Regions from separate parts of the Bradyrhizobium sp. 62 genome, predicted to be linked through region 2. Evidence: predicted binding sites of a transcription regulator. Region 2 holds the regulator's gene; each other region holds the start of a gene.
What was found. Region 2 encodes LexA, which represses DNA repair genes until DNA is damaged. Its sites were predicted from a motif close to TGTTCNNNNTGTGTTCNG; they were not measured.

Region 1 (11,607 bases), 100 kb from region 2:
TCGCCGATCGCGATGACCTTGCCCGGCGCCACGCCGGCGCGCCGCATGACCCGTCGGAATTTCGCGGGCTTGCCGAACAGCGAGGCCGCGCAATCGAAATGCGCGAACAGGGCCGCGCAATCACCGAGCTTCTCGCGCGCATTGGCTTCGCTATCCGACGTCACCAGCGCCAGTTGCACGCCGTTACCGGCCAGCCTTTTCAACATCGCCTCGACGCCCGAAAACAACGCAATCTCCGCCGCCGCCTCTCCCTTCAGCCGCCGCGCGTGACGCGCGATCGCCGGCAGCTTCCACAAGGGCACCTCGAGCCGGCTGAGAATCTCGCGCGACGAAGCATTCCGCAGCCCCTCGATATCCTCATCCGCGACGCGGCGGAAGCCGAAGCGATCGGCGACGTCGTTGATGGTGCGCAGGAACCACGGAAAGCTGTCGGCCAGCGTGCCGTCGAGATCGAAGATGGCGAGGGAGTAAGGCATGGAGACGAAGCTACACCGCTAGGCTTTCCACACCGTTTCCTCCGTCCATCCGAGTTGGTCGAATTCGGTGGCCCTGAGCGGCGCCTCTCCCTCGGCGAAGAACTCGTCCAGCTGGGGCGGGGGAACGTGCGTTTCAGACAGCATCGCGTGCGCCTGTCCGCGATGATGAATTTGATGCTGGAACAGATGCATGAGCAGCCGGTCACGACGTTCGGTCTGCACGCGGGTGTCGCGATTGATCCGCACGAGACCGTCGAGAAGCTCGGGCGTCAGTCCATCGCAGGCGGCAATCAAGCGCTTGTCGATCGCGGACTGCGCGGGTTTTAGCGCGGCAAGCGAAATGTGGGGCACTTCGTTCTTCCAAGCCGCCGGTCCCAGCCACCCGCCCTCCAGCGCATCGACATAGAAGAGGTCGATGACATGGATGTGGTTCAGCGTACGCTGCAGGCTCGGAAAGAAGCCGGTTCGTGCGGCTTCGAAGTCGGCCTGAGACAGCGTCGCGCAAGCGGTGAGCAGCCGGTGATTTGCCCAGGCATTATTGTGGGCGAACGCACGATAGGTTTGCACAAGTCCTGCAGGCAAGCTCAGTCTCCCTCAGACAATGTGTCGGCATGCTCTCGCTGCGTAACCTACTCCGCCGCCTCGCTCGCCGCGCGCCGCCGCTTCGGCTTCCGTGCCTTCGCCAGCACCGGCGCCAGGAACTTGCCCGTATAGCTTCTTGGCGCTTTCGCGATGTCTTCCGGAGGGCCCCAGGCGACGATCTCGCCGCCGCCGTCGCCGCCTTCGGGGCCGAGGTCGATGACCCAGTCGGCGGTCTTGATGACTTCGAGATTGTGCTCGATGACGACGACCGTGTTGCCCTGCGCGACCAGCTCGTGCAGCACCTCCAGGAGTTTCTTGACGTCGTGGAAATGCAGGCCGGTGGTCGGCTCGTCCAGGATATAGAGCGTGCGGCCGGTGGCGCGCTTCGACAGCTCCTTGGCCAGCTTGACGCGCTGGGCTTCGCCGCCCGAGAGCGTCGTGGCCTGCTGGCCGACATGGATGTAATCCAGACCGACGCGGTGCAGGGTCTGGAAGGTCTCACGCACGCGCGGGACCGCCTTGAAGAACTCGGCCGCTTCCTCGACCGTCATGTCGAGCACGTCGGCGATGCTCTTGCCCTTGAACAGGACCTCCAGCGTCTCGCGGTTGTAGCGCTTGCCCTTGCAGACGTCGCAGGTGACGTAGACGTCAGGCAAAAAGTGCATCTCGATCTTGATGACGCCGTCGCCCTGGCAGGCCTCGCAGCGGCCGCCCTTGACGTTGAAGGAGAAGCGGCCGGGTTCGTAGCCGCGCGCTTTCGACTCGGGAAGGCCGGCAAACCATTCGCGGATCGGCGTGAAGGCACCGGTATAGGTCGCGGGGTTGGAGCGTGGCGTGCGACCGATCGGCGACTGGTCGATGTCGATGATCTTGTCGATGTGCTCGAGGCCCTCGATGCGGTCGTGCGGTGCGGCGCCTTCGCTGGCATTGTTCAGCTTGCGGGCGATCGCCTTGTACAGCGTGTCGATCAGCAACGTCGACTTGCCGCCGCCGGAGACGCCGGTGACGCAGGTGAACAGGCCGAGCGGAATTTCGGCCGTGACGTTCTTGAGGTTGTTGCCGCGCGCGTTGACCACCTTGATGGTGCGGCGATGGTTCGGCGGACGCCGTTCCGGCACCTCGACCTCGAGCTCGCCCGTGAGATATTTGCCGGTCAGCGAGTTGGGGTTGCGCATGATTTCGGCGGGCGTGCCTTCGGCGATGATGTTGCCGCCATGCATGCCGGCGCCGGGGCCGATGTCGAGCACGTGGTCGGCGAGCAGGATCGCGTCCTCGTCGTGCTCGACCACGATTACGGTGTTGCCGAGGTCACGAAGTCGCTTCAGCGTGTCGAGCAGGCGCGCGTTGTCGCGCTGATGCAGGCCGATCGAGGGCTCGTCGAGCACGTAGAGCACGCCTGTTAGCCCCGAGCCGATCTGCGAGGCCAGACGGATGCGCTGGCTCTCGCCGCCGGACAGCGTGCCGGAGGAGCGGGACAGCGTGAGGTAGTTGAGGCCGACGTCGAGCAGGAAGGTGAGGCGCTCGCGGATCTCCTTGAGGATGCGGCCGGCGATCTCGTTCTGCTGGGTGTTCAGCGCCTCCGGCACGGTCTCGAACCACGCGCCGGCGCCCTTCACCGACATCTCGGAGATGTCGCCGATATGCTTGCCGCCGATCTTGACGCAGAGCGCCTCGGGCTTGAGCCGAAAGCCGTGGCACGCCTCGCAGGGCACGTCGTGGAAATACTTCGCCAGCTCCTCGCGCGCCCACTCGCTCTCGGTCTCGCGATAGCGGCGGTTGATGTTGGTGATGACGCCTTCGAACGGCTTCTTGGTGTCGTAGGAGCGGACGCCGTCCTCGTAGGAGAACTTGATCTCGTCCTCGCCGGAGCCATGGAGGATCGCGTTCTGCGTCTTCTTGGGCAGATCCTTCCACTTGGTGGTCAGCGTGAACTTGTAGTGCTTGCCGAGCGCAGTCAGCGTCTGAATGTAATAGGGCGACGAGGACTTGGCCCAGGGCGCGATCGCGCCCTTGCCGATGGCAAGTTCCTTGTCGGGAATGACGAGGTCTTCGTCGACATGCTGCTCGACGCCGAGGCCGCCGCAGGCGGGGCAGGCGCCATAGGGATTGTTGAACGAGAACAGCCGGGGCTCGATCTCGGGAATCGTGAAGCCGGAGACCGGGCAGGCGAATTTTTCCGAGAACAGCATGCGCTCGGGTCCGCTCTTGTCGTGGATCTTTGCGGTCTTCTTTTTCTCCTCGGCAGGCGCGGCCGCAGCGGCCGGTGCGTCGGCATATTCGATGACGGCGAGGCCCTCGGCGAGCTTCAGCGCGGTCTCAAAGCTCTCGGCAAGGCGCTGGCCGATGTCGGCGCGCACCACGATGCGATCGACGACGACGTCGATGTCGTGCGGGAATTTCTTGTCGAGCGTGGGCGCTTCCGCGAGTTCGTGGAAGGCGCCGTCGATCTTGACGCGCTGAAAGCCTTTCTTGAGCCATTCAGCGAGCTCTTTGCGGTACTCGCCCTTGCGGCCGCGCACGACCGGCGCGAGCAGATAGAGGCGCGAGCCCTCGGGCAGCGCCAGCACGCGATCGACCATCTGCGAGACAGTCTGGCTCTCGATCGGCAGGCCGGTGGCGGGCGAATAGGGCACGCCGACGCGCGCCCACAGCAGGCGCATATAGTCGTAGATTTCGGTCACCGTGCCGACGGTGGAGCGCGGGTTCTTCGACGTCGTCTTCTGCTCGATCGAGATCGCTGGCGACAGGCCGTCGATCTGGTCGACGTCGGGCTTCTGCATCATCTCGAGGAACTGGCGGGCATAGGCCGACAGCGATTCGACGTAGCGGCGCTGGCCCTCGGCGTAGATGGTGTCGAAGGCGAGCGAGGATTTGCCGGAGCCTGACAGCCCCGTGAACACCACCAGCTTATCGCGGGGAATCTCGACGTCGACGTTCTTGAGGTTGTGCTCGCGCGCGCCACGGATCGCTATTGCGCGCAGGTTTGATCCCGCGTTCTGTTGTTGGCGCTTCGCCTTGATCACTTCATCCATCCTGGTGGTCCTCAGGGAATCCAAAAGCGCGCGATCGCGCCAACTGAATAGGCGCGCTTCGCCCGGAACCGGGATCGGCGCCGATGGGTATGTGAGCGAACGTAGGAAGAACGGGGACGGATTTCCAGTGGCGTCTGCGAATCGTCAACCGATTGTTGGCACGCTGGCGGCATCTGGCAGGAGCAGGGCGGTGGAACTGCGCAGTAACGTGCCCGGCAAACAAAAAGGCCGGCGCGAGGCCGGCCTTTCGTAACACGATGGCGTCGATAGGGAAGATCAGTACTTCGCGACGATCGGGCCCCCGAAGTGATAGTTCACGCCGACCTGCACGGTGTGAAACTCGAGCGTGCCGGTGGGCAGGGCGCCCGAGAAGTAGGTCTCGCCGCCGAGGCTGCGAAAGAGGTACTCGCCCTTGACCGACCACTGCGGAGCGAAGAACGCTTCGACGCCCGCACCGACGGTCCAGCCGGAGTGCCACTTGCTGTCGGAAACGGTCACGCCGAGCGCGCTGATGCTGAGCTTGTTGTCGATCCAGGCGTAACCACCGGTGCCGTAGAACAGGACGTTGTTGACGGCGTAGCCGATGCGGCCGCGCACGGTGCCCATCGCATCGGTCTTCGAGCTGAGGGTGGTGCTGACGAGGCCGAAGCCGGGGACGGCAACGGGGCCGGTGACCGACGCGCTGACGTCAGCCCAGGCACCATCGGCCTCGATGCCGAACACGACATTGCCGGTCTGCCAGTTGTAGCCGGCGGTACCGCCGACGAAGCCGCCCTTCATCTTCGGGTCGGTCGAGGAATTTTCCCAGGCGCCGCCACCGACAACACCGAGGTAGAAGCCGGTCCAGTTGTAGACCGAAGCCATGGCCACCGGGGCCTTGGTGTAGGGACGCGCCGCCAGATCAGCGGCCGAGGCCGGGGCAGCGAGAGCGAACAAACAGGCCGAAGCCAACAAAACCTTTTTCATTTTCAACTAATCCCAGTCCCAGTTTCTGATTGTGCCTTCCACGATAGGGAAGGGCATCGGACTCACTTGCCCAACTGAGGCCGTACTTACACCATTGAAGCCGCAAGTTGTGTCACTGGAAAGCCACAGCGGCCTGAAAATGGTGCAATTACTGGCCTTTGGTTCCCCCAGGGGAACAGCAACGAAAAAGGCCGGCGCGAGGCCGGCCTTGCTTTGATGGATGTCAGTTCGATCAGTACCTCGCGATCACCGGACCGCCCCAGCGATAGTTCAGGCGGACGAGGCCCATGTCGACGTCCTGCCGAATCGGGTCGCTGCCGAAGACCCCACCCGGGGGCGTTGTGAAGCCGATCGTGCGATCGCCAAGGAAGATGTGGTCGTACTCAAAGCCCAGGGACCAGTTCGGGGCGAAGCCGAACTCCAGACCGGCCCCGACCGTACCACCCCAGCGAGTCTCCCGCGCCGAAGCCAGCAGCGCGCCCGCGACGGGCGTACCTGTAGCAGCGTAGATGTCGTACTTGTCGCCGACGACGGCGGCGCCGCCCTTCACGTAGAACAGCACGTTGTTCCAGGCGTAACCGACCTGACCGGTGATGAGGCCGAAAGCGTCGATGCGGGAACGGTTGCGATCACCCGTCACCAAAGCGGTACCCGGGAAGAGGGTGCTCACATTGTCGCCCCGGAAGTCGGCCCAGTTGCCTTGGCCTTCGAGACCGAACACCCAATTGGCGGACTGCCAGCGATAGCCGATCTGGCCACCGACGGTGCCCCCCGTCGCATTGTGACAGCCTTCGCCGACCAAAACGCCGGTCGCGGGCGTGACGAAGTCCCAGCACGTGTGGCTTGAGCCACCGCCGCCGTTGATGCCGATATAGAAGCCGCTCCAATCGTAGATGGTGGCAATCGCCGGCGCGGGGGCCTTGGTGTAGGGACGCGCGGCCATATCCGCCGCGCTCGCGGGAGCCGACAGGCCCATCGCCACTGCACCGATTGCACCAACAAGAAGCTTATTCATTGCCAGTCTCCCCAGGTTCGTCCGCTTCTTTCTTTCCCGAAGCGGCTGATCAGGCGCGCGGGCCCATATGAACTAAGTGCGAGGAAACCGTAGCTCTACGGGGCGGCAAAGTCCGTCTCCGAAATGCAACAAGAACGGGGCAGCGCGAGTACCCATAACTTACTGAACGTTAAGTTCTTTCCTCGTTTTCGGGAACCTACAAAGGCTCCAGCCGCTGCGCGCATTCCCGCACTACATTGGCCGATCGACGCCACACATCGATGCGTCGTTTCGCCAAGAACAAATCTGGAACGAACAGGAGGTCGATGCTATATGTGGGGATAACCGGAGGGGCGACGGACTGATCGTCGTCCGCAAGCGTTCGGCGAGCGTATAGGGTCGCCTCAACAGGCACGGCGGAACGCGCGGAGCGGACCGGCCTTCTTGAATTCAGTGGCATTCGGAGCGGAGAGCGGAGATGGCGGGAAGCGTCAACAAGGTCATTCTGGTTGGAAATCTCGGCAAGGATCCTGAAATCCGCCGCACCCAGGACGGGCGGCCGATCGCCAATCTGAGCGTCGCCACCTCGGAGACGTGGCGCGACAAGGCCACCGGCGAGCGCAAGGAAAAGACCGAGTGGCACCGCGTCGTGATCTTCAATGAAGGGCTCTGCAAGGTCGCCGAACAGTATTTGAAGAAGGGCGCCAAGATTTACGTCGAGGGTGCGCTCCAGACCCGCAAATGGACCGACCAGAGCGGCGTCGAGAAGTACTCGACCGAAGTCGTGCTGCAGGGTTTCAACTCCACCCTGACGATGCTGGACGGTCGTAGCGGCGGTGGGGGAGGCGGCAGCTTCGGCGAAGAGCCGGGCGGCGATTTCGGCTCCTCCGGTCCGGTCAGCAGCGCACCGCGGCGCCCCGTTGCCGCTGGCGGCGGTGGCCGCAACAGCGACATGGACGACGATATCCCGTTCTGAGCGATCCCGTTCTGAGAGCGGGGCGTTTCGATGCGGACGCGCCGGCCGGATGGTCGGCGCTTCTCATCTCGTGTCAGAAAATCCCACTAATCGGCAGGACGGGCTCGGGATTTCCGGGCCCGCTTCATGTTTCGGGAGAGCTCGGATTGCGGCTTGGCAAGCGCGCTGACGGGGCAAGCTCGCCGCGCGATTTTCGACGCGTGAGCGGCGATTTTGCAAGGGCGATGCGGGGGCTGTCCAAGACACCGCTCGCAAGGGCTTAAGTTGTTGGAAAAATAGGCGGAAAAAGCGCTTCCCAGATCGCCGCGAGGGTGGTTATCAGAGGCTCGATGCGCTATATGATTCCCAGATAAAACCTCACCGGATTTCCCCTTGGCTGACGACGACGACAAGCCCGGCGACCAGCCGGCGCAACCCTCGGATATTCGCCCCGTCTCCATCTTCGAGGAGATGAAGAAGTCCTATCTCGACTACGCCATGAGCGTGATCGTGGCGCGGGCGCTGCCTGACGCCCGCGACGGTCTGAAGCCGGTGCATCGCCGCATCCTGTACTCGATGAACGAGCAGGGGCACACGCCGGACAAGAAGTACGTCAAGTCCGCCCGCGTGGTCGGTGACGTCATCGGTAAATATCATCCGCATGGCGACCAGTCGATCTACGACGCCATGGTCCGGATGGCGCAGGACTTCTCCATGCGCGTGCCGCTGATCGACGGCCAAGGCAATTTCGGATCGGTCGACGGCGATCCCCCGGCTGCCTATCGTTATACCGAAGCCCGATTGACGAAGGTGGCGCTGGCTCTGCTGGCCGACATCGACAAGGACACGGTCGACTTCCAGCCGAACTACGATAACAACGAGACCGAACCGTCGGTCTTGCCGGCCAAGTTCCCCAACCTGCTCGTCAATGGCGCCGGCGGCATCGCGGTCGGCATGGCGACCAACATCCCGCCGCACAATCTCGGCGAGGTCATCGACGCCTGCGTCGCGCTGATCGACAACCCTGCGCTTACCATCGACGAGCTCATCAACATCGTGCCGGGACCGGATTTCCCGACCGGCGGCGTCATCCTCGGACGGCAAGGCATCCGCGCCGCCTATCACCTCGGCCGCGGCTCGGTCATGATGCGCGGCAAGGTCGCGATCGAGACCATCCGCAAGGAGCGCGAGGCGATCATCATCACCGAAATTCCCTACCAGGTGAACAAGGCGACGATGGTCGAGCGCATCGCCGAGCTGGTCAAGGAAAAGAAGATCGAGGGCATCGGCGACCTGCGCGATGAATCCGATCGCGACGGCTACCGCGTCGTCATCGAATTGAAGCGCGACGCCGTGCCGGATGTGGTGCTGAATCAGCTCTACAGGTTCACGCCGCTGCAGACGAGCTTCGGCGTCAACATGGTGGCGCTCGACAGCGGCCGTCCGCGGATCATGCATCTGAAGGACCTGCTGGCGATCTTCGTCGACTTCCGCGAGCGGGTCGTCACGCGGCGTACCAAGTTCCTGCTCGCCAAGGCCCGCGATCGCGCCCATATCCTGGTCGGTCTCGCGATCGCGGTCGCCAACATCGACGAGATGATCCGCGTCATCCGGACCTCGCCCGACCCGACGACCGCGCGCGACACCCTGATGTCGCGCGACTGGCCCGCCCGCGACGTCGAGGACATGCTGACGCTGATCGACGATCCGCGCCACCGCATCAGCGAGAACGGCACGATCCGGCTGTCGATGGAGCAGGCGAGGGCCATTCTCGATTTGCGCCTGCAACGCCTCACCGCACTCGGCCGCGACGAAATCCGCGAGGAGCTCGACAAGCTCGCCGGCGAGATCGCCGACTATCTCGACATCCTGCGCTCGCGCGACCGCGTGCTTGAAATCATCAAGTCCGAACTCGCCGAAGTGAAGGCCGAGTTCGCCACCCCGCGCCGCACCGTCATCATCGAGCAGGAAGGCGAGGTCGAGGACGAGGACCTGATCCAGCGCGAGGACATGGTCGTCACCGTCTCTCACGCCGGCTACGTCAAGCGCGTGCCGCTGTCGGCCTATCGGGCCCAGCGCCGCGGCGGCAAGGGCCGGGCCGGCATGCAGACCCGCGACGAGGATTTTGTCAGCCGGCTGTTCGTGGCGTCCACGCATACTCCGATGCTGTTCTTCTCCTCGCGCGGCCAGGTCTACAAGATCAAGGTCTGGCGCCTGCCGATGGCCGCGCCGAATGCGCGCGGCAAGGCGCTGATCAACATCCTGCCGCTAGAGCAGGGCGAGCGCATCACCACCATCATGCCGCTGCCGGAGGACGAGTCCACCTGGGGCAATCTCGACGTGATGTTCGCCACGACAGGCGGCAACGTCCGGCGCAACAAGCTGTCCGACTTCGTCGACGTCCGCCGCTCCGGCATCATCGCGATGAAGCTCGACGACAACGAAGCTATTGTCGACGTGCAGATATGCACCGAGCACGACGACGTGCTTTTGACCGGCGCCGGCGGCCAGTGCATCCGCTTCCCCGTCACCGACGTGCGCGTGTTCACCGGGCGCACCTCGATGGGCGTGCGCGGCATTGCGCTTGCCGAGGGCGACAAGGTGATCTCGCTGGCGATCCTGCGCCACGTCGAGACGACGTCCGACGAGCGCTCGGCGTATTTGAAGATGCGTCGTGCGGTCGCCGGCGAAGCTGCGGCCGAGGAGCCGGCGGCGGACGCCGAGGCCGAAGAGACCTCCGGCAGCTACCAGCTCGCCCAGGAGCGCTACATCGAGATGTCGGCGGCCGAGCAGGTCGTGCTGACCGTCTCCGTCAACGGCTATGGCAAGCGGACCTCGTCCTACGAGTACCGCACCACGGGCCGCGGCGGCAAAGGCATCGTGGCCATGAGCGTCAACAACCGCAACGGCAACCTGGTGGCCTCCTTCCCGGTGGAAGATGCTGATCAAATCATGCTGGTCACCGACAAGGGCCAGCTGATCCGTTGCCCGGTCGAAGGCATCCGCGTCGCCGGCCGCTCGACCCAGGGCGTGATCGTGTTCGACACCGCCGAGGACGAGCACGTCGTCTCGGTCGAGCACATCACGGAAGAGGCCGAGAGCGGGAACGGAGCGAACGGAGACGCAAACGGGGAGTGATGCGCCCTGCCGCGCGCCTGCGTCCATGCGTTTGACCTTGTGACGCGATTGATTAAACCTGTTTCATGCAGGAACTGCATCAGGATGCGCTTGTTGGCTCCGCGTTGATGAAATGACGGAGTTTACCATGCGACAATCCCGAACTCTGCTTGCTGCCGCTCTCGCTGGTGCGACCGCTCTGGCCACTATGCAATCTGCCTCGGCTGCGCCGCTTCAAGTAGATCAAACGCTCGGTGTGAATGGAGCGAATGTCGAGACGGTCCAGTATCGCCCCGGTTGGCGTCATGGCCATCGCGGATATCACCATGGCTACGGACATCGGGGCTACGGAACCGGTGCAGCTGTGATCGGCGGACTGGCGGCCGGAGCGATTATCGGCGGCGCGATCGCAAACAGCCAGGCACGCCAGGATGCTGTGAGCTCTTGTGCCCAACGCTACAAGTCCTACGATCCGGCCTCGGGAACGTATCTGGCCTACGACGGGCAGCGTTACGCCTGTCCATAACGGACAAGCGAGGGAGCCGCGCTATCAACGTGGCTCCCGAGCTACTCGCTCCAGCTCTGTGCCGGCTGACAGTGCATCGATATTGAAGTGGTCATATCCCACTCGCGAGCTTCCGGCGGAGGGGAACGCATTGTCGGAACGTTGATACCTCAGTTTAATTCACTGTCATCGTGGGCCAGCATCAGCTCGCCGCCGCGAGCGTAATTTGTGGTCCAGCTGCGGCTCGACGTCGATGCTTGCTTTAGCCGGGCCGGGGCCTGCTAAATCTCCAGCTCCGTGCCGAACTCTACCACCTGCTTGGTCGGCACGCCGAAGAACGCGGCTGAGCGCTCGGCGTTGCGTTGCAGAAAGGCGAACACGGTTTCGCGCCAGACCCACATGCCCGGCACGTCCTCGCGCGGGATGATGGTCTCGCGGCCGACGTAATAGGTGATGTCGGAGAGGTCGATGCCGGGCAACTTACCGTGGCGGCAGGCGAGGGTCAGTCCTTCGTAGATCGTCGGGTTCTGCATGAAGCCGTAGTGCAGGATGACGCGGGTAATGCCGGGAATGATCTCGATCACCTCGGTGCGGTCTTCGTCGGCAATGTGAGGAAGCTCCTCGATCAGCACGGTGACCAGGACGATGCGCTCGTGCAGCACGTGGTTGTGCTTGACGAACTGGGTCAGCGCCAGCGGCACGCCGCGCGGCGCCGACGCCAGGAACACGGCGGTGCCGGGGAGTCTGGCGCTGCACTTGTTGACCGCGGTCTGGATCAGATCCTCCTCGGGCTGGCGCAGCTTCGCGCGTGCCGCTTCGACGAGCTTCACGCCGCTGCGCCAAGTCAGCATCAGGAAGGCGACGAAGGCCGCGAGCATCAACGGAAACCAGCCGCCCTCGAACAGCTTGATCGAATTGGCCGAGAAGAAGATCACGTCGATTACGAAGAAGAAGCCGTTCACGGCCACCACGAGCCATGG
Region 2 (11,607 bases):
GGGAAGCCCATCGCCTTCAGCGTGATGCCCGAATAGAAGTCGACGTTCGGGTAGAGCTTGCGGTCGATGAAGTACTGGTCGCTGAGCGCGATCTTCTCGAGTTCGAGCGCCACCTTCAGCATCGGATCGTCGCCATGGCCGGTCTCCTTGAGCACGGCGTGACACATCTTCTGCATGATCTTGGCGCGCGGATCGTAGTTCTTGTAGACGCGGTGACCGAAGCCCATCAGGCGGACTTCAGAGTTCTTGTCCTTCACCTTGGCGATGAACTCGGGGATCTTGTCGACCGAGCCGATCTCGGCGAGCATCGCCAGCGCTGCTTCGTTGGCGCCGCCATGCGCCGGGCCCCACAGGCAGGCGATGCCGGCGGCAATGCAGGCGAACGGGTTGGCGCCGGAGGAGCCGGCGATACGCACCGTCGAGGTCGAGGCATTCTGCTCATGGTCGGCGTGCAGGATGAAGATCTTGTCCAGTGCATCCGCAAGCACCGGGTTGATCTTGTAGTCCTCGCACGGCACGGCGAAGCACATATGCAGGAAGTTCTCGGCGAACTTCAGCGAGTTCTTCGGATACACGAAGGGCTGGCCGACCGTGTACTTGTAGGCCATCGCAGCCAGCGTCGGGATCTTGGCGATCATGCGCATGGAGGCGATCATGCGCTGCTTCGGATCGTTGATGTCGGTTGAGTCGTGATAGAACGCGGCGAGCGCGCCGACAGCCGCCACCATGATCGCCATCGGATGGGCGTCGCGGCGGAAGCCCTGGAAGAAGCGGGCCATCTGCTCGTGCACCATCGTGTGATGGATCACGCGGTCGTCGAAATCCTTCTTCTGCGCGGCGGTCGGAAGCTCCCCGAACAGCAGCAGATAGCAGGTCTCGAGGAAGTCGCCATTCTCGGCGAGCTGCTCGATCGGATAGCCGCGGTATTCCAGCACGCCCGCGTCACCGTCGATATAGGTGATCTTGGACTGGCAGCTCGCGGTCGAGGTGAAGCCCGGGTCGTAGGTGAACAGGCCGGATTGGCCGTAGAGCTTGCCGATATCGATGACGTCGGGCCCGACGCTGCCGCTGTGGATCGGAAGATCGAAATTCTTGTTTCCGACCGTCAGTGTGGCGGTCTTATTGCTTGGTTTTGCGTCCATCAGAGGTCCCCGATGTATGGTGAAACGGGCCGGACCCGGAGGCCCCGATGAGATATCGCGGGGCAGGCCGGATGTTCCAGAAGGTACGGCTGAGATGGGTATATTATTGCTGTGTGCGCTGCAAGATGGCGCCACGCATGGTCGACTTACGTCGTAGCCTGGTCCTTGGGCCCGGGTCCTTAGCGCGGTCCTCGGCCTATTCCGTGGCCTGATCTTTAAGCCGGCCCAGGCTTTCCTGGCGTCCCAGGACGTCCAAAACCTCGAATATGCCGGGCGACGTCGTCCGTCCCGTCAGCGCCGCCCGCAGCGGCTGGGCGACCGCGCCGAGCTTGAGACTATTTTCCTCGGCATAGGCGCGCAGCGCGGCTTCCGCATTGGCTGCGCTCCACATCTCGACTTTCTCCAGCGCGGAATGAAGCTGGCCGATCAGCTTGCGGTTCTCGGGCGTCAGCAGCGCTGCCGCCTTGGGATCAAGCTCCAACGGCCGGTCCGCGAAGATGAAATAGGCGCCGTCGATCAGCTCGATCAGCGTCTTGGCGCGCTCCTTCAGGGCCGGCATGGCCTTCAGCAGCTGCGCGCGCGTGGTGTCGTTTAACTTGGCCTTAAGCTCGTCGCGGCTGGGCACGACGTGGTCGAGCACGTCCTCGAACATCTTCACGAGTGATTGATCGTCGGCATTGCGGATGTAGTGGCCGTTGAGGTTTTCCAGCTTGGCGAAATCGAAGCGCGCTGCTGCGCGGCCGACGCTGGCGAGGTCGAACGCCGCGATCATCTCCTCGGTCGAGAAGATTTCCTGGTCGCCATGGCTCCAGCCGAGCCGGACGAGATAGTTGCGGAGCGCGGACGGGAGGTACCCCATGGCGCGGTAGGCGTCGACGCCAAGCGCGCCGTGCCTCTTGGAGAGCTTCGAACCGTCCGGGCCGTGGATCAGGGGGATGTGGGACATGCTCGGCAGCGTCCAGCCCATCGCGTCGTAGATCTGCTTTTGGCGGGCCGCGTTGATCAAATGGTCATCGCCGCGGATGACATGGGTGACACCCATATCGTGGTCGTCGACCACCACCGCGAGCATGTAGGTCGGGTTGCCATCGCCGCGCAGCAGGACGAGGTCGTCGAGATTCTCGTTCTGCCAGACCACGCGGCCCTGGACCTGATCTTCGATCACGGTCTCGCCGGTCTGGGGCGAGCGGAGCCGGATGGTGGGCTTCACGTCGGTTGGGGCCGTCGCCGGATCGCGGTCTCGCCACAGGCCGTCATAGAGGCGCGTGCGTCCCTCTGCGCGCGCCTTCTCGCGCATCGCGGTGAGCTCCTCGGCGCTCGCGTAGCAACGATAGGCCTTACCCTCGGCGAGCAGCTGCTCGGCGACCTCGCGGTGGCGGGCGGCGCGGCTGAACTGGTAGATAACGTCGCCATCCCAGCCGAGCTCCAGCCATTTCAGGCCGTCGAGGATGGCGCCGATCGCCGCCTCGGTGGAGCGCTCCCGGTCGGTATCCTCGATCCGTAGCAGCATCTTGCCGCCGTGCTTCTTCGCATAGAGCCAGTTGAACAGCGCCGTGCGCGCGCCCCCGATATGGAGGAAGCCGGTCGGCGAGGGAGCAAAGCGGGTGACGACGGGAGAGGTCATTCTTGGCAGGGCCTATGCATTGGAGGCGGTGGTATATAACAGGACCGGAGCATAACTAAAGCCCGGCAGCGGACCGCCAAGGGTTGCTTGAGACCTTGCTTAAGCCCTTGGCTCAGCCAAGGGAATTTGGCAGAAGGGCCGCTGATTTCCCTACAGGATTTTCGTAATGACAGAACCGGTGGCGAACGAGGTTGGGCGCGATTTCATTCGTGACATCATCCAGGCCGACCTCGATCAGGCCAAATACCGGGAGATCGTGACCCGGTTCCCGCCGGAGCCGAACGGCTATCTCCATATCGGCCACGCCAAGTCGATCGCGCTCAATTTCGGCATCGCCCAGGAGTTTCCGGGCCGCTGCCATCTGCGCTTCGACGACACCAATCCGGTCAAGGAAGAGCAGGAATATATCGATTCCATCCAGGCCGACGTGCGCTGGCTCGGCTTCGACTGGGGCAAGAACCTGTTCTTCGCTTCGGACTATTTCGATCGCCTCTATGAATGGGCGGAGCAGCTGATCCGAGACGGGCTTGCCTATGTCGACGACCAGACCCAGGAGGAGATCCGTCTTGCGCGCGGCACGCTGACCGAGCCCGGCAAGAACTCGCCGTTCCGCGATCGCACCGTGGATGAAAACCTCGACCTGTTCCGTCGCATGAAGGCGGGCGAATTCCCGAACGGCGCGCGCGTGCTGCGGGCCAAGATCGACATGGCTGCGGGCAACATCAATCTGCGCGACCCCGTGCTGTACCGCATCCTGCATGCGCACCATCCGCGCACCGGGACCAAGTGGAGCATCTATCCGAGCTACGACTATGCCCACGGCCAGTCGGACGCGATCGAAGGCATCACGCACTCGATCTGCACGCTGGAGTTCGAGGACCATCGGCCGCTCTATGACTGGTTCATCGAGAAGCTGCCGGTGCCCTCGAAGCCGCACCAGTACGAATTCGCGCGGCTGAACCTGACCTACACGCTGCTGTCCAAGCGCGTGCTGACCCAGCTCGTCCGCGAGGGCCATGTCGCGGGCTGGGACGATCCACGAATGCCGACCATGGCGGGGATGCGCCGCCGCGGCGTGCCGCCGGCCGCCCTTCGCGAATTCGTCAAGCGCATCGGCGTGGCGAAGGCCAACAGCGTTGTCGACGTCGGCATGCTCGAATTCTGCATCCGCGAGGAGCTCAACCGCACCTCGCAGCGGCGCATGGCGGTGCTGAAGCCGCTCAAGGTCGTGATCGAGAACTATCCGGAAGGGCAGACCGAGGAGCTCGAGGCGATCAACCATCCTGACGATCCCTCTGCCGGCACCCGGAAGATCACGTTCGGCCGCGAGCTCTATATCGAGCAGGACGACTTCATGGAGAACCCGCCGAAAAAGTTCTTCCGTCTGTCGCCGGGCAACGAGGTGCGGCTGCGCTACGCCTATTTCGTCAAGTGCACCGGCGTCATCAAGAACGATGCCGGCGAGGTGGTGGAGCTGCGCTGCACCTACGATCCCGCGACCAAGGGCGGTAACGCGCCCGATGGCCGCAAGGTCAAGGCCACCATGCACTGGCTGTCGGCGGCAACATCCGTGCCCGCGGAAATCCGCGTCTACAACCAGCTGTTTGCCAATCCGAGCCCGGACGCCTCGAATTTTGCGGCCGACCTCAATCCGCAGTCGCGGGAAATTCTCGCTGATGCCCGCGTCGAAGCATCGGTCGCCGAGAGCAATTCGACCGAGCCGATGCAGTTCGAGCGCCAGGGCTATTTCGTACGCGACAAGGACTCGACGCCCGGCAGATCGGTATTTTCCAGGACCATCGGTCTGCGCGACACGTTCGCGAAGGAAGTTGCCAAAGGCTGAAAAGAGCTGCGAGACCACAATGAGCAACGAAGCCGACGCCATCGTTTCCGCCATCATCGCGAAATGGCGCGCCGGCTTCGCCACGCTCGATGCGGCCGCGCTCTCATCGCTCTATGCGAGGAATGCGTTCTTCTTCGGCTCCAACCCAAAGCTCTACCGGGGCAGGGACGGCGTCGCAGACTATTTCAACGGCCTGCCACGCTGGCGCAAGCCGAGCGCGTTATTTTCCGAGGTGAAGGCGGCGCAGGCAGGTCCTGATCTGATCAATATGGCCGCGAGCATCTCGTTCGATCTCGCCGGCGAACGCCCCGATTTCTCGGTCAAGATGAGCTGGGTCATCATGCGCGAGGACGGCGACTGGAAGATCGTCAATCACCATGCTTCGTCGCAGGCGCCGCTGATCTGACCAGTGGAGCACACGACTTCGTCATCCTCGTGAGAGAACGAACATGCACCTCGCGCGTTGGGGTGGGCCCAATAAGGAACCCACCATGCAGAACATCGCAGAGCATATGGAAGTCATCGGCGCCGACGGCGTCCACATCGGCACCGTCGACAAGGTCGAAGGCAATCGCATCAAGCTGACCAAGAAGGACAGCGGCGAGGGCAGCCACAAGGGGCATCATCACTTCATCGACAAGGGCCTCGTCGCCGATATCGAGGGCAACAAGGTCCGGCTGTCGGCCAAGGCCGATGTCGCTGTGACGATGGAAGAGGAAAAGTAGCGATCGCAACCTTTCGTTCCTGATCCGTACCGCTATCCGCCCGCCTGCACGTTCCGGTAGCTTCTGACTTCGTTGCGTATCATCGAGTGCACGAAATGGCGGAGCCGGGCCGGCCGGTACGGTCGCAGGGGATCGCAGGGACGTGGCCCGCGGGCCGCACCGCGTCCGCGGGCGGCCTCGCGCCTGCAGGCCTCGACCTCTGGACCTCGCTGGCCGAGACCCTCCGCGCATGGCTACGCGCCGAGGCTGGCGCCGGGCGGCTGTTGCCGTGGGTGCCCGTAGCGTTTGGCTGCGGCATCGCGCTTTATTTCTCTGCCGATCACGAGCCGGTACTGTGGGTCGTTGCCACTACCGCCATCGCACTCCTGCTTGGCGCGGCTCTGTTGCGGCGGAGCCGGCTGTTCGCCCCAGCCATCATGATCGCGGCGGTCGCGGCCGGCTTTGCCGTCGCGACCTGGAAGACGGCGCGCATCGCCCACCCGGTGCTGGCAAAGGCGCTCTATTCGGTGTCGTTGTCGGGCTTTGTCGAGGCTCGCGACATCCGCGAGCGTACCGATCGTTTCGTGCTGCGCGTCACTGCGATGGAGGCGCAACGCAGCGACGTCACGCTTGAGCGCGTGCGCCTGTCGGTCCGCAAAGGCACCGCGCCGGAGGTCGGTAGCTTCGTTCAGCTGAAGGCACGGCTGATGCCGCCGCTCGCGCCGGTGCGGCCCGGCAGCTACGATTTTTCGCGTGACATGTTCTTCCAGGGCATCGGCGCCTCCGGCTTCGCGATGGGCGCGATCACGGTGGCGCCGCCGCCTGAGACCGCCGGCTTGCGGCTGCGTTATGCGGCCTTCATGCAAGGCCTGCGCGATGCGATCGATGCCCGCATCCGGGCGACGCTCGACGGCGACAACCGGGCGATCGCAACCGCGCTGCTTACCGGGCGGCGCGATGCGATCACCACGCCCGTCAACGATGCGATGTTCATCTCCGGTCTCGGCCACGTGCTCTCGATTTCCGGTTATCACATGGCCGTCGTTGCCGGTGTCGTGTTCTTCGCGGTGCGGGCGCTGCTCGCTCTGATCCCGGGACTTGCGGCCGGCTTCGCCATCAAGAAATGGTCGGCGGCCGCCGCGCTGGTCGCTGCTGCGTTCTACCTGCTGCTGTCAGGCGCGGAGGTCGCAACGCAAAGATCGTTCTTCATGACGGCGGTAGTGCTGATCGCGGTGATGGTCGATCGCCGCGCCATCACCTTTCGCACGCTTGCTGTCGCCGCGCTGATCGTGCTGGCGGTCGCGCCGGAAGCACTGGTGCATCCGAGTTTTCAGATGTCGTTTGCGGCAACGCTCGGGCTCGTCGCCTTGGTGCAGATCGGCATGCCCAATTTGTTTGCCTCGCCGGACCATTCGGCGACCGCGCGCATTGCGATGTGGGGTGGCCGCGAGATCGCGATGCTGTTCATGGCCTCGCTGATTGCGGGACTTGCGACCACGCCCTACGCCGCTTTCCATTTCCACCGTGTCACGCCGTTTGGCGTGCTTGCCAATCTCGGCGCGATGCCGGTGGTCTCGGCGCTGGTGATGCCGGCGGGATTGTTGGGGCTGCTTGCTGCGCCGTTCGGGCTGGACAGCGTGTTCTGGTGGCTGATGGGGATCGGCATCGAGTGGATGGTCGCGGTCTCGCGCTGGGTCGCGGCATTGCCGGGCGCGGTCGGCCGCATCCCGGCGTTCGGGATCACGCCGCTGATCGCGGCGAGCCTGGGAATCATTGTGCTAGGCTTGTTGCGCACGCCGCTACGCTGGTCCGGCGCCCTGGTCCTGCTGGCAGCGATCCTCTGGGGACTGTCGGCGCGGCAGCCCGACATCCTGATTGCCGGGGATGGCGCCAGCGTCGCGGTGCGGGGCAGGGACGGATATCTGCACCTGATCAGGACGAGCAAGGACAGCTTTTTGCTCAAGGAATGGCTCGCTGCCGACGCCGATCCGCGCGATGCCGGCAGAGCCTCGCTGGCCGACGGCGTGTCCTGTGACGAATCCGGCTGCGTGACGCCACTGGCCGACGGGAGGCTGGTCGCGCTGGCGCTGCGCGTCGACGCTCTCGCGGACGATTGCAGTCGGGCCGCGCTGGTGGTGACGGCACGTCCCGCGCCGCCCGATTGCGCGGCGATGGTGGTCGATCGGCAGCGGCTCGCCAGCCAGAGCGCGCTGGCGCTAACGCAGCGTGGTGACGGCTTTGTGGTTCAGGCGGTGAGGGCGAGAGGCACGAGCCGCCCCTGGTTGCCGGCCGGCGCTGGCGAGGGTGATTTCGACGGCAGCCTGGCGCCGAAGGCGACCGCGCCCCGCATCAAGGACGCGACGCCGGCGGAGACCGACTTGCAGGCCGACGATTGATCGGACGGTGCGGAGCGACGCAGTGGGTCGGTGCATGCGCTCGGATTTCGCCGGGCGCAAACTACACCAACTCGCCGGCCACGACCGGCGATGGCAATTCAATCCTGACCTCCGAGCTCGTAGCCGGAGGGCGGCTATGTCAGCCGATCGGCAGGTGCGTGACGGTCGGCTGCCGGTCGGCGATGATCTGCGTCTTGTGCTCGCGCTCCGTCACCGGCTGGGTCACGGGCAGTTGCAGCACGGTCGCGCGCTGGCCTTCGACGAGCTGCGTCACCAGCACATATTTGCCGTCGGGGAATTCGATCGCGTCGTGATGGCGGTCGGGAACGTGCGGATCGATCTTGCCGAACTTGCCCACGCGGGAATTGATGGTGCGCGTCCAGATCCAGCGATTGTCGTAGCGGACGTCGTCGGTGAAGGCGAGCTCCGTTCCCGGCAGCAGGCACACCGCAACAGACGGATCGGCTGCCGAGGCGAAGCCGCGCGTCGAGGTGCCGCGGAAGCTTGTCGTGACGATCGTCTCGCCGACTTCGGCGGGGCGCGACGCGACGGCATGCAGGCTGTAGTCACACATCGGGTGCTCCTCATGCTGGGATAGCAACCCGCGTCTCTTAATCGAGGCGCAGGCCTCTATCAGAGTTGAAGCATGAACGCTCTGCTTGGTTGTGGGCAAATCTGCGGCTGGTTTCCGCGAGCCGCGATCACATTATCTTTCCCGAATTCAATAGGAACAAAGCGAGTTGCGATGCATTCGGGAGGCCAGTGCGCGAATATCGCCGGCTTGACTGCAACGGTCGAGCTTGATCGCTGGCCGCTGTTTCCTCGAACACTTGCGCCGCGAACCAGTTCCGCTTCGTGGGCGTCGCGAGGAGCCAGCGCCGAAGGAGGGGCCGGATAGTCTGTGCAGAACCAGAAAGACTACCCAGCCGGAGCGGACGATGATCCGCTCCAATCCCTGACCGGCGATGCCGATCGGAAGCGCGCGCGGCGCCAAGCACCTCCGGTATGAAGTACTCCCGGTATCAAGGACGCCCGGTATCAGTACTTCCGGTAAAGCCCGATCAGCTTGCCCTGAATCTTCACCCGGTTGGGCGGCAGGATGCGGACCTCATAGGCCGCGTTGGCGGGCTCGAGCGCGATCGAGGCGCCGCGACGGCGGAAGCGCTTCAGCGTGGCTTCCTCGTCGTCGATCAGCGCCACCACGATGTCGCCGGTATCGGCGCTCTCGTTGCGCTGAATCAGCGCCATGTCGCCGTCAAGGATGCCGGCCTCGACCATGGAATCACCGCGCACTTCGAGCGCGTAATGCTCGCCCGAGCCGAGCATGTCAGGCGGTACGCTGATAGTATGGCTGCGGGTCTGCAACGCCTCGATCGGCGTGCCGGCCGCGATGCGGCCCATCACCGGCACCGCGACGGGACGTTCGCCGTCGTCCGCGGGCAGGCTGGAGCTCGCACGCACCTTGCCGAGATTGCCCTCGATGACGCTCGGCGTGAAGCCGCGGCGGCTGCCGGCGGCTGCCTGGAGCTCCGGCAGCTTGATGACTTCAATCGCACGGGCGCGGTTGGGCAGGCGTCGGATGAAGCCACGCTCCTCGAGCGCCGTGATCAGGCGATGGATGCCCGACTTCGAGCGCAGATCGAGCGCATCCTTCATCTCGTCGAAGGAGGGCGGCACGCCGCTTTCCTTCAGACGTTCACTGATGAACCGCAGAAGCTCGTATTGTTTGCGCGTTAACATCTCGACCAAAGTCCCCCGGTTGATGTCGTCCGATTCCGAGACGCAGAGTTCGGCAATAAGCCGCTACATGCTCGAAACAAATCATGAACGGACACTATATGTTCGATACATGTTCCGCAACTGCTTAATTTACCGTGAACAGAGCAAAGTTCGCGGAACGCGCATTGCCGGACGCTCAGACGGGGAGCCGCAACACTTCGCAAGCCGTGCCGGCTTCGGCCTTCGGCGCGAACGGTGCGCGCACGAGAAGTACCTGTGCTGCAGCGAGATTCGCAAGCAGCGAAGAGTCCTGATGATTGACGGGAAGAACGACGCGCGTGCCATCGTTACGCTCCTCCAGATGCGCGCGCAGATAGTCCTCGCGCTGGTCGTTGGCGCCGACGTCGCGGCCGAGCACGGCGCGTTCACGGCGATGGTGAATCACCGAACGGCCCGACAGGGCGCGAATCAGCGGCACCATGAACAGGAAAGCGCACACGTAGGACGACACGGGATTGCCCGGCAGGCCGATCACACCCATTGCGCCGAGCCGCCCGTGCATCATCGGCTTGCCTGGCCGCATCGCGATCTTCCAGAACGCCATTGCGATGCCTTCGACTCGCAGTGCCTGCTGGACCAGATCGTGGTCGCCGACCGATGCGCCGCCGGTCGTGATCAGGATGTCGGCGCCGCTCTCGCGGGCGCGGCGGATGCCGGCGGTGGTCGCCTCCAGCGTGTCGGCGGCAATACCGAGGTCGATGGTCTCGGCGCCCTCGCTGCGGGCGAGCGCGTGCAGGGCGTAGCCGTTGGAGTAGACGATCTGGCCGTGGCCGGGCATGGTGCCCGGCATCACCAGCTCGTCGCCGGTGGCGAGAATCGCGACTTTCGGACGCCTGAACACGCCAAGGTGCGGATGGTTCATCCCGGCGGCGAGGGCGAGGTCGCGCTCGGTGAGACGGCTTCCCTTGCGCAGGAGCACGTCGCCCTCGCGGAAATCGACGCCGGCGGGGCGGATGTGCCGACCGGCGATCGCGGCTTCCTTGATCGTGACACGCTTGCCGGCGGCGACGGTGTCCTCCTGGATCACGACGGCGTCCGCGCCACCGGGAACGACGCCGCCGGTGAAGATCCGCACGGCCTCGCCGGCGCCGACCATCCCCGCGAACGGTCGGCCCGCCGCGACTTCGCCGATGATGGTGAGCTCCGAATCGATCGTCGCGGCATCGGCCGCTCGCACCGCGTAGCCGTCCATCGCCGACATCGCCTGCGGCGGCTGCGTGCGCCGCGCCGCGACGTCACGCGCGAGCACGCGATGGTAGGCCTGGTCGAGGGAGATCATTTCCTCCGGCAGCGGCTCTGCACCCGCCAGCACCGCGGCAAGCGCGTCGGAAACCGGCATCAAGGCCACGGCGAAAACTCCTGCTCGGCACGTTCGGGCGAATGTTCCGCACGTCTTCTAGCCGAGCGCGGGCGCAGAGGCAAAACAGCCGAGCGGGTGCAGTCATCCCACCGCATTGTTCCGGAAGGCAGGATCAAGCGCGTTGCGGCATGATCCGAAGAACGTGCCAGATCGGCAGGACAATGGTCATGGCAAGACGAGAACGACGAGCGCCCCGGCCTGCATCGATCAGCTCCCTGGCTGCCCGTGAGTTACGTCGGGCGCCTTTGGTCCCTGATCCTTGTCGGGCAGCGGATCGGCCTGGGATTTCAGGTCGGCGGCCTTGCTCACAAGCTTGGCGGAAAGATCCGAATCTGAAGTTGTCCTGGCGAATTCAAGAAGAAGAGAGGCCTGCTTGGTGAGGTAGGTTTTGCCCAACACGATGATGCATCCGTCTGTAGAAGTCCCAACGGACTCTAGAGTCCGGAAGACGGTATTCCGTTCCGGGAACTCTGTATAAAAATGCACAAAGTGATCGGGTTCCTAAACTTCTTCAAAATTAGTCGCGTTGGGCCGCATCTCCGGGGGTCTCGCGGCGGCAGATCGTCGTCAGATGCCCAATGCTTTCAATGCGTTCCCGACGTCACGCGGCGAGGTCACATGCACGGCCGTCAAGCCGCGCGCCCGCGCTCCCTCGATGTTTTCGGCAAGATCGTCGAAGAACACGATGCGTCCGGCGGGCACGCCGATCGCCGCGACGACGTGGTCGAAGGCCTCCGCATCCGGTTTGCGCAAGCCGAT
Region 3 (7,500 bases), on a different contig from region 2:
CGTCTATCCGTATCCGCGCGTGCTGCCATTAGGCGACGGCCTGATCGGCCAATGCGCGCTCGACCGGCGCCCGCGCGTTATTGCGGACATTCCGCCCGACGTGGTGCCGATCAATTCGGCATTGCTTCGCGTCGCGCCGAAGAACCTCGTGGTGCTGCCGGTGCTGTTCGAAGGCCAGGTCAAGGCGGTCATCGAGCTCGCCTCGCTGACCTCCTTCACGACCTCACAGATGACCTTCCTGGAGCAGCTCACGGACTCGATCGGCATCGTGCTCAACTCGATCGAGGCGACGATGCAGACCGAAGGCCTGCTCAAGCAGTCGCAGCAGCTCGCTGGCGAGCTCCAGACCCAGCAGCGCGAATTGCAGCAGACCAACGATCAGCTCGAACAGAAGGCGCAGCAACTCGCCGAGCGCAACGTCGAAGTCGAGCGCAAGAACCAGGAGATCGAGCAGGCCCGCCGCGCACTGGAGGAAAAGGCGACCGAGCTCGCGCTGACCTCGAAGTACAAGTCCGAATTCCTGGCCAATATGAGCCACGAGCTGCGCACGCCGCTGAACTCGATCCTGATCCTCGGCCAGCAGCTCACCGACAATCCGGACGGCAATCTTACCGGCAAGCAGGTCGAATTCGCCCGCACCATCCACGGCGCCGGCACCGACCTGCTCAATCTCATCAGCGACATTCTCGATCTCTCCAAGATCGAATCCGGTACGGTAACGGTCGACGCCGAGGAAATCCTGACCGCGAACCTGCTCGAGACGGTCGGTCGGCCGTTCCGTCACGAGGCGGAGAACCGCAACCTTTCGTTCAAGATCGACGTCGATCCGAACCTCGCGCGCAGCCTCGTCACCGACTCCAAGCGCCTGCAGCAGGTTTTGAAGAACCTGCTCTCCAACGCCTTCAAGTTCACCGCCGAGGGCGAGGTCCGCCTGAAGGTCGCCGCCGCGGTCGGCGGCTGGGGCACGGATCATCCCGTGCTGAACTCGGCGCCGGCGGTGATCGCATTCGAAGTGTCCGACACCGGCATCGGCATTCCCCTGGAGAAGCAGAAGCTGATCTTCGAGGCGTTCCAGCAAGCGGATGCCGGCACCAGCCGCAAATATGGCGGCACCGGCCTCGGCCTTGCGATCAGCCGTGAGCTCGCAAGCCTGCTCGGCGGCGAGATCCACCTGCGCAGCTTGCCGGGCAAGGGCTCGTGCTTCACGCTCTACCTGCCGCTGAAATATTCCGGACCGACGCTCGCGCCCCGCGCGACGCCTCAACAGAGCCAGCCGCCGGCGCTGCAGCCCGCGACAGCCGAACCGCAGCGCGTGATCGAGCAGCTTCCCGACGACCGGCTCAACCTCGAACCCGGCGACAGCATCCTCCTGATCGTCGAGGACGACCCGCATTACGCGCGCGTGCTGGTCGACCTCGCGCGCGACAAGGGATTCAAGGTGCTGGTCGCCGCCCGCGGCGCCGAGGCGCTGGAACTTGCAAAGCAATACCAGCCGAGGGCCGTCTCGCTCGACGTATTCCTGCCTGATATGCTCGGCTGGACCGTGCTGAGCCAGCTCAAGCACAATCCGCTGACCCGCCACATCCCCGTGCAGATCATCACGCTCGACGAGGACCGCCAGCATGCGCTGGCGCGCGGCGCCTTCTCCTTCGTCAACAAGCCGACGACGACCGAGGGCGTCGCGGCCGCGCTGACGCAGATCAAGGAATACGCGCGGCCACGGCGCAAGCGGCTGCTGATCGTCGAGGACAACGAGGCCGAGCAGCTCTCGATCCGCGAGCTCCTGCACCACGACGACATCGAGATCGTGACGACCGGCACCGGTGCCGACGCGCTCTCGATGCTGCGTGAGAACCCCTGTGATTGCGTCGTGCTCGACCTGCGGCTGCCCGACATGACCGGCTTCGAGGTGCTGGACCAGATCCGGAACGACGACGCGCTGTCGAACGTTCCGGTCGTCGTTTTCACCGGCCGCGAGCTGTCGGCCGAGGAAGATGCGGAGCTCCACACCATGGCGCGGAGCATCGTGGTCAAGGGCGTGGAATCGCCGGAGCGCCTTCTTGACGAGACCGCGCTGTTCCTGCACCGCGTGATCACGGAGTTGCCGGTCGAGAAGCAGCGCATGCTCGAGAAGCTGAACAGTTCCGACGAAGACCTGATCGGCAAGACCGCCCTGCTCGTCGACGACGACGCCCGCAACATCTTCGCGCTGTCGAGCGTGCTGGAGCGACGCGGCATGAAGGTGCTGACGGCCACGACCGGCAACGAGGCGGTGGCTCTGGTTGAATCCAATCCGGAGATCGCCATCGTGCTGATGGACATCATGATGCCGCAGATGGATGGCTATCAAACCATCGGCGTCATTCGTGAAAATCCGACCTTCGCCCGTCTTCCGATCATTGCGTTGACGGCCAAGGCCATGAAAGGCGACCGCGAGAAATGTCTCGAGGCCGGCGCGTCCGACTACCTCGCCAAACCCGTCAACACCGATCAATTGCTGCTTGCAATCCGCATGTGGCTGCACCGCTGAGTTGGATGCCCGTATGGACCACGAAAAGGTCAACATCCTCCTCGTCGACGACCAGCCGGCCAAGCTGCTCGCCTATGAGGTGATCCTGAAGGATCTCGGCCAGAACCTCGTGATCGCCTCGTCCGGTCGCGAGGCTCTGGAGGTGCTGCTCAAGACCGAGATCGCGGTGATCCTGGTCGACGTCTGCATGCCCGAGCTCGACGGCTTCGAGCTCGCCGCGATGATCCGCGAGCACCCGCGCTTCCAGAAGACCGCGATGATCTTCATCTCGGCCATTCAAGTCAGCGACATCGACCGCCTGCGCGGCTACGAGATGGGCGCTGTCGACTACGTCCCGGTGCCGGTCGTGCCGGAGGTGCTGCGCGCCAAGGTCAAGGTGTTTGCAGAGCTCTATCGCAAGACGCGCGAACTCGAACGGCTGAACCAGGATCTCGAGGACCGCGTGCGTGCACGCACCGCCGAGCTGGAGAATTCCACCGCAAAGCTCCGCGAGAGCGAAGAGCGGCGCAGCATGGCGATCGCCGCCGGCAAGATGGGTTCGTGGGACTGGGACTGGATCACCGGCGACTGGATGTGGGACGAGGGGCAATACCGCATCTTTGGTGTTGGCCCGGAGAGCTTCGAGGTGAATCCGGCCAACGTTCAGGCGCTGTTGCATCCGGACGACGTCGATCAGTTGCGCAAGGCGATCGCCGAATTCAACAAGGGCACACGCTCCTATGAAACGGAGTTCCGCATCGTGCGGCCCGACGGCGATGTGCGCTGGTGTGTCGGCACGGCCGCCGCCACGGTTGACGAGAGCGGTCGGGTGATGCGCGTCAGCGGCGTGACGGTGGACATCACCGAACGCAAGCGCGCCGAGGAACGGCAGACTCTCCTGGCGCGGGAAGTCGATCATCGCGCCAAGAATGCGCTTGCGCTGGCGCAATCGATCGTGCGCCTCACCCGCGCCGACGAAGTCAAAGCCTATGTCAGCGCCGTCGAGGGACGCATCAATGCACTGGCGCGCGTGCATACGATCCTGTCGCTGTCGAGCTGGCAGGGTGCCGAACTCTCGAAGCTGATCGACGAGGAGCTTGCGCCCTATTCCCTCGGCGGCCAGATCAAATTGGCGGGGTCCGAAGTTCAGTTGCTGCCGGCAACCGCCCAGACGCTGGCGCTGGCCCTGCATGAGCTCTTCACCAACTCGGCGAAGTATGGCGCGCTCTCGACGCGGACGGGACGGCTCGCGATCGGTTGGCAGGTCGAGGATGAGCTGCTCACGCTGACCTGGGAGGAGTCCGGCGGCCCGCTCGTCATGACGCCGAAATCCCGCGGCTTTGGTACGCGGAGCCTGCTTGCGAGCGTCGAGTCCCAGCTCGGCGGGCAGGCGCGATTCGATTGGCGCGCCGAGGGTCTGTTGTGCCGGCTCGATGTGCCGTTGGTCCGCAAGACTGCCGCGACGACCGCGCCCGGCAACTTCGAAGCCGCCAGCTCCGCCGAATTGCAGCGCGCGTCCGGTTAACCGGAGGCCGCACTCTTCCTGCGCTGCGTCGTTTGCGGCTCGCGCGCGACCCGTCCTTCGAGCCAGGCTTCCGTTTGGGCGAGATCGCGCAGAGCCTTGGCATAGCGGCACGCCGCGCTTCGCTCCGCGCCGCGGGGCAGCTTGCGCGCTTTGCGGAGGATGTCCGCGGCGGCGTTGCGATAAGCCAGAGAGCGATAGAGAAAGACCACCTTACCCATATCGAATGTTCCCGTGTTGCGCGGTCATTCTCGCCCACCCGGCATGAACGTCGGATGAAGCGGGCAATAACGATTCCTTCATGCGGGTGGAACCGGCGCGTGTCGCAGGCGTTGCTTGCGAGATCGGGATAGAGTTCCATGCGCGCGAAAAAGTCGTCGGACCTGATCTCTCCGAGCGGGCTCGTCAAGCTGATGACGCACGCCATGATGGGCGCAGCCTTAGGGCTCGCTTTCAGCCTCTTGCTCGTGCTGTCCAATCCAGCCGTCGCCAATTTGCTGAGTCACGGCGGAAGCCAGGCCGTTGTCGTTTTCGCCCTCACATTGGTGACGACGTTCGCGATCGGGGCGACACTCACCGGCGTCGTATTCATCCTCGCAGAAGACAAGCAATCTTGAAGGATGCGAGATTTACCGGAACTTCTTTGTTCGGAACTCCTGCGACGAATAGCAGTTGGCTGCCTGCGTCAATTCAACTCAGGGAGTTCCCGCACATGAAGACCACCAAGCTCGCTCTTGCCGTGATGTTGGCCACCGGCCTCACCGCCGCGCCGTTCGCGGTGCAGGCTAAGTCGCACAAGGCAAAACACGGATCCTCGATGTCATCGTCGCAAACCACCACAGGCGCCAACACCAAGTCCTCCAAGGGTGCTGATCCCTCCGGTCAGGGCGGCTCCGGTCCCGGCTCCGATCAGGGCGGCACCATGACGAACAACAAGGGCGGCATGAGCAACACCAAGTAGGTTTTGTTCGCCCAACTCATAGAGGCCCCGCGATCGCGGGGCCTTTTTGCGTGTTCGAACAAACTTTTCTCGGGCCGCGTTGCGCGCAGGCTTCAGCTCCGATGGCTTCCCAGGATGTCAGGATGGACGCTGCCGGAATCAGCTCTCACCAGATGATCGAGTCGTGCGCGCTTGCGCGCGATCAAGAGCTGGGCCGCGGCGTCGTCGAGCCCCTCCCGTTGCAGCTGCCGGATGGCAGAGCCCAGTTCGAGAATCTCGGCGCGCAGCTTTAGAATCCGGTACGCATCCGGGTCTTCCTCCACCGTGCGCTCCCAAAGCTTTCAGCGGCGCGCGATCACGCGCAGAGGACTACCTGATGCCTTCGCGGAACGAAGGCTCATCCTGTCGCGGACATTCGGCAGGACATCGCCGCCACCTGCAGCCTTCCATTCGCCGATCAGCAGATTGATTTTCCGGCGCAGATCCATCTGCGCCAAGGCCTTCTCTGTGCAGTCGCGATCGCGCTCGACGAGCTCGCGCACGGACGCCTCGACATCGGCCATTTCAAGCCTCAAGGCGCTGATTTTACGTCGAATTTCATTAATTCTGTTGTCCATGACTTGTTAGAACAAAATAAGAACATATAGTCAAGTCACGATTTCAGAAGGGAGAAGCGACATGCAGGTTCAGGGTAAATACGACGCCAAGACTCTCCTCACCGCCAAGACTTTCCTCACCGAGCAGATGACGCGGGCGCAGGGCCTCCGGCTGAAACGGCTGAGCGAAGAGGCGTATCAGCCCGCGCAATATGCGCGGGATCTGTCCTCCAGCGAGGCAGCACGGCGCATTCAGGTGCTGGAAGCCGAGATCGAGCTGGCGGATTCGTTCTAGACTAAGCCGCGTATCCGGGACGTGCATGCGCGCTTTCGGAACCATGCCTGTCTCGGATTGTTTTCCCAGGCCAAGGGAGAACATGCATGGCACGCAAGGCAAAGAAGCGCCGCTACTCGCGCAGCTCCGGCAGCGACGTCGAAGGCGAGATGAAGCGCTACAAGAAGGGTACCGCGAAAAGCGGACCGGGCGGTCGAGGCGGACGCGTGAAGAGCCGCAAGCAGGCAATCGCGATCGGCCTATCGAAAGCGCGCAAGAAGGGCAAGAAGGTCCCGAAGAAAGCCGCGAAGCGAAAGACGTCAAAGAAGACATCTCGGAAAACATCCAAGAAGACTTCGAGAAAGACTTCGAAGAAGACGTCGAAGCGCAAATCCTCCAAACGGTCGCGCTGACCTCCGTCAGATCATGCTGCCCGGCATGAAGCAGCGGATTGAAACGCCGAACGCGGTCTTCACCGGCCACACCATGGTGCGGCCGGCCCGGTTCGGCTCGGTGATCACGGCTTCGTCCGGGACGTCGACCCACTCGCCGTCGAGCCGCACGCGATAATGTCCATTGTGCGAGTCCCAATCGGGATCGGCGACGGCAAACCCATCCGCATCTGAGCAGCACGGACCGAGATGGCTGCGCAGACCGTCGAACCATGGCTTGAGGGGAGAATCCGCGTAGCGGCCGTCGTCACGCCCGAGAGCGATTCCGCCCCACAGCACGAATGGCGCCACGAGCAGCGCAGTCCTCAGCGAGAGCTTCAATCGATCCATGTCGGCACCGATCAAATGCGAATTGCCGGCCGGCTCAGCGGCGGCAAGTTCGAAGTTCCACGCTTGCAATCGTCCCGGCGGCTTCATTGCCGCCGAGTCCCTACGAGATCCGAAATTGTGATGAGCGAACACGGCTTTTTCGGACGAACCGGGTCATCCTCCCTGCCGTTAACGAGAATGTTATCGGCGGACATCCGGAATCCTGAAGGCGAACAGGAAAGGCGGCCCGGGGGGCCGCCTTTTTGGAGTTGCGCCGATGGACGTTCGCCTTATGCGAGCGGCACCGCGACGAAACGGGTCGCCTGCGCGCTTCTGACCTGCAGCAGCACGCTACGCTTGCCGGACGATTTCGCCTGCGCCAGCTCCGAACGGACATCGCCGATATTGGCGACAGCCTTGCCGCCCACATTGAGGATGACGTCGCCGGTCTGGATGCCGCGTTGCGCGGCCGGCCCTTGCGGATCGACTTCAGTGACGACGACGCCCTTCTGGCCGGCGCCCTGCACGTCGCCGGCCGGAGCCAGGCTGAGTCCGAGACGCGGCGGCATGCCGGCATCCGGCTGCGACTTGCCCTCGTCGGCTCTGGCCTGCCGCTCGTTCGGCAACTCGCCGAGCGCCAGTGTCACCGTCTTGCTGTCGCCCTTGTGGACGACGTCGAGCTTCACAGACGTGCCCGGCGCCAGGGTGGCGATGGTGCGAGCGAGATCGCGGGAATCCTTGATCGCGGTGCCATTGACGGCGGTGATGACGTCGCCCGCCTCGATGCCCGCCTTCGCCGCCGGGCTGCCGTCCTGCGGATTGTCGACGATCGCGCCGCGCGCCTCCTTGAGGCCGAGGCTGTCGGCGATATCCGACGTCACCGGCTGCACCTGCACGC

Region 1: IVB47_RS14495 (single-stranded DNA-binding protein) is a predicted target of LexA. The motif match lies at 6,347-6,364, and genes of this name have one in related genera.
Region 3: IVB47_RS29600 (DUF3072 domain-containing protein) is a predicted target of LexA. The motif match lies at 5,596-5,613, and genes of this name have one in related genera.

The regions. Positions count from the first base shown of each region.
Region 1 is NZ_JADPIT010000015.1:828,737-840,343, reverse strand. It holds gene IVB47_RS14520 (HAD-IA family hydrolase) at 1-476, opposite strand, end outside; gene IVB47_RS14515 (DinB family protein) at 495-1,058, opposite strand; gene uvrA (excinuclease ABC subunit UvrA) at 1,106-4,090, opposite strand; gene IVB47_RS14505 (outer membrane protein) at 4,367-5,056, opposite strand; gene IVB47_RS14500 (outer membrane beta-barrel protein) at 5,289-6,071, opposite strand; gene IVB47_RS14495 (single-stranded DNA-binding protein) at 6,529-7,026, shown strand; gene gyrA (DNA gyrase subunit A) at 7,399-10,143, shown strand; gene IVB47_RS14485 (BA14K family protein) at 10,256-10,648, shown strand; gene IVB47_RS14480 (KUP/HAK/KT family potassium transporter) at 10,909-11,607, opposite strand, start outside.
Region 2 is NZ_JADPIT010000015.1:932,705-944,311, reverse strand. It holds gene gltA (citrate synthase) at 1-1,142, opposite strand, end outside; gene gltX (glutamate--tRNA ligase) at 1,339-2,766, opposite strand; gene IVB47_RS15010 (glutamine--tRNA ligase/YqeY domain fusion protein) at 2,933-4,609, shown strand; gene IVB47_RS15005 (SgcJ/EcaC family oxidoreductase) at 4,629-5,015, shown strand; gene IVB47_RS15000 (DUF2171 domain-containing protein) at 5,101-5,334, shown strand; gene IVB47_RS14995 (ComEC/Rec2 family competence protein) at 5,430-7,709, shown strand; gene IVB47_RS14990 (hypothetical protein) at 7,849-8,283, opposite strand; gene lexA (transcriptional repressor LexA) at 8,748-9,449, opposite strand; gene glp (gephyrin-like molybdotransferase Glp) at 9,625-10,836, opposite strand; gene IVB47_RS14975 (hypothetical protein) at 11,056-11,247, opposite strand; gene IVB47_RS14970 (HAD family phosphatase) at 11,416-11,607, opposite strand, start outside.
Region 3 is NZ_JADPIT010000032.1:44,496-51,995, reverse strand. It holds partial or broken gene IVB47_RS29635 (response regulator) at 1-2,530, shown strand, start outside; gene IVB47_RS29630 (HWE histidine kinase domain-containing protein) at 2,544-4,034, shown strand; gene IVB47_RS29625 (hypothetical protein) at 4,031-4,252, opposite strand; gene IVB47_RS29620 (hypothetical protein) at 4,391-4,648, shown strand; gene IVB47_RS29615 (hypothetical protein) at 4,744-4,992, shown strand; gene IVB47_RS29610 (hypothetical protein) at 5,085-5,294, opposite strand; gene IVB47_RS29605 (hypothetical protein) at 5,313-5,534, opposite strand; gene IVB47_RS29600 (DUF3072 domain-containing protein) at 5,650-5,862, shown strand; gene IVB47_RS29595 (DUF6496 domain-containing protein) at 5,949-6,254, shown strand; gene IVB47_RS29590 (hypothetical protein) at 6,261-6,623, opposite strand; partial or broken gene IVB47_RS29585 (PDZ domain-containing protein) at 6,893-7,500, opposite strand, start outside.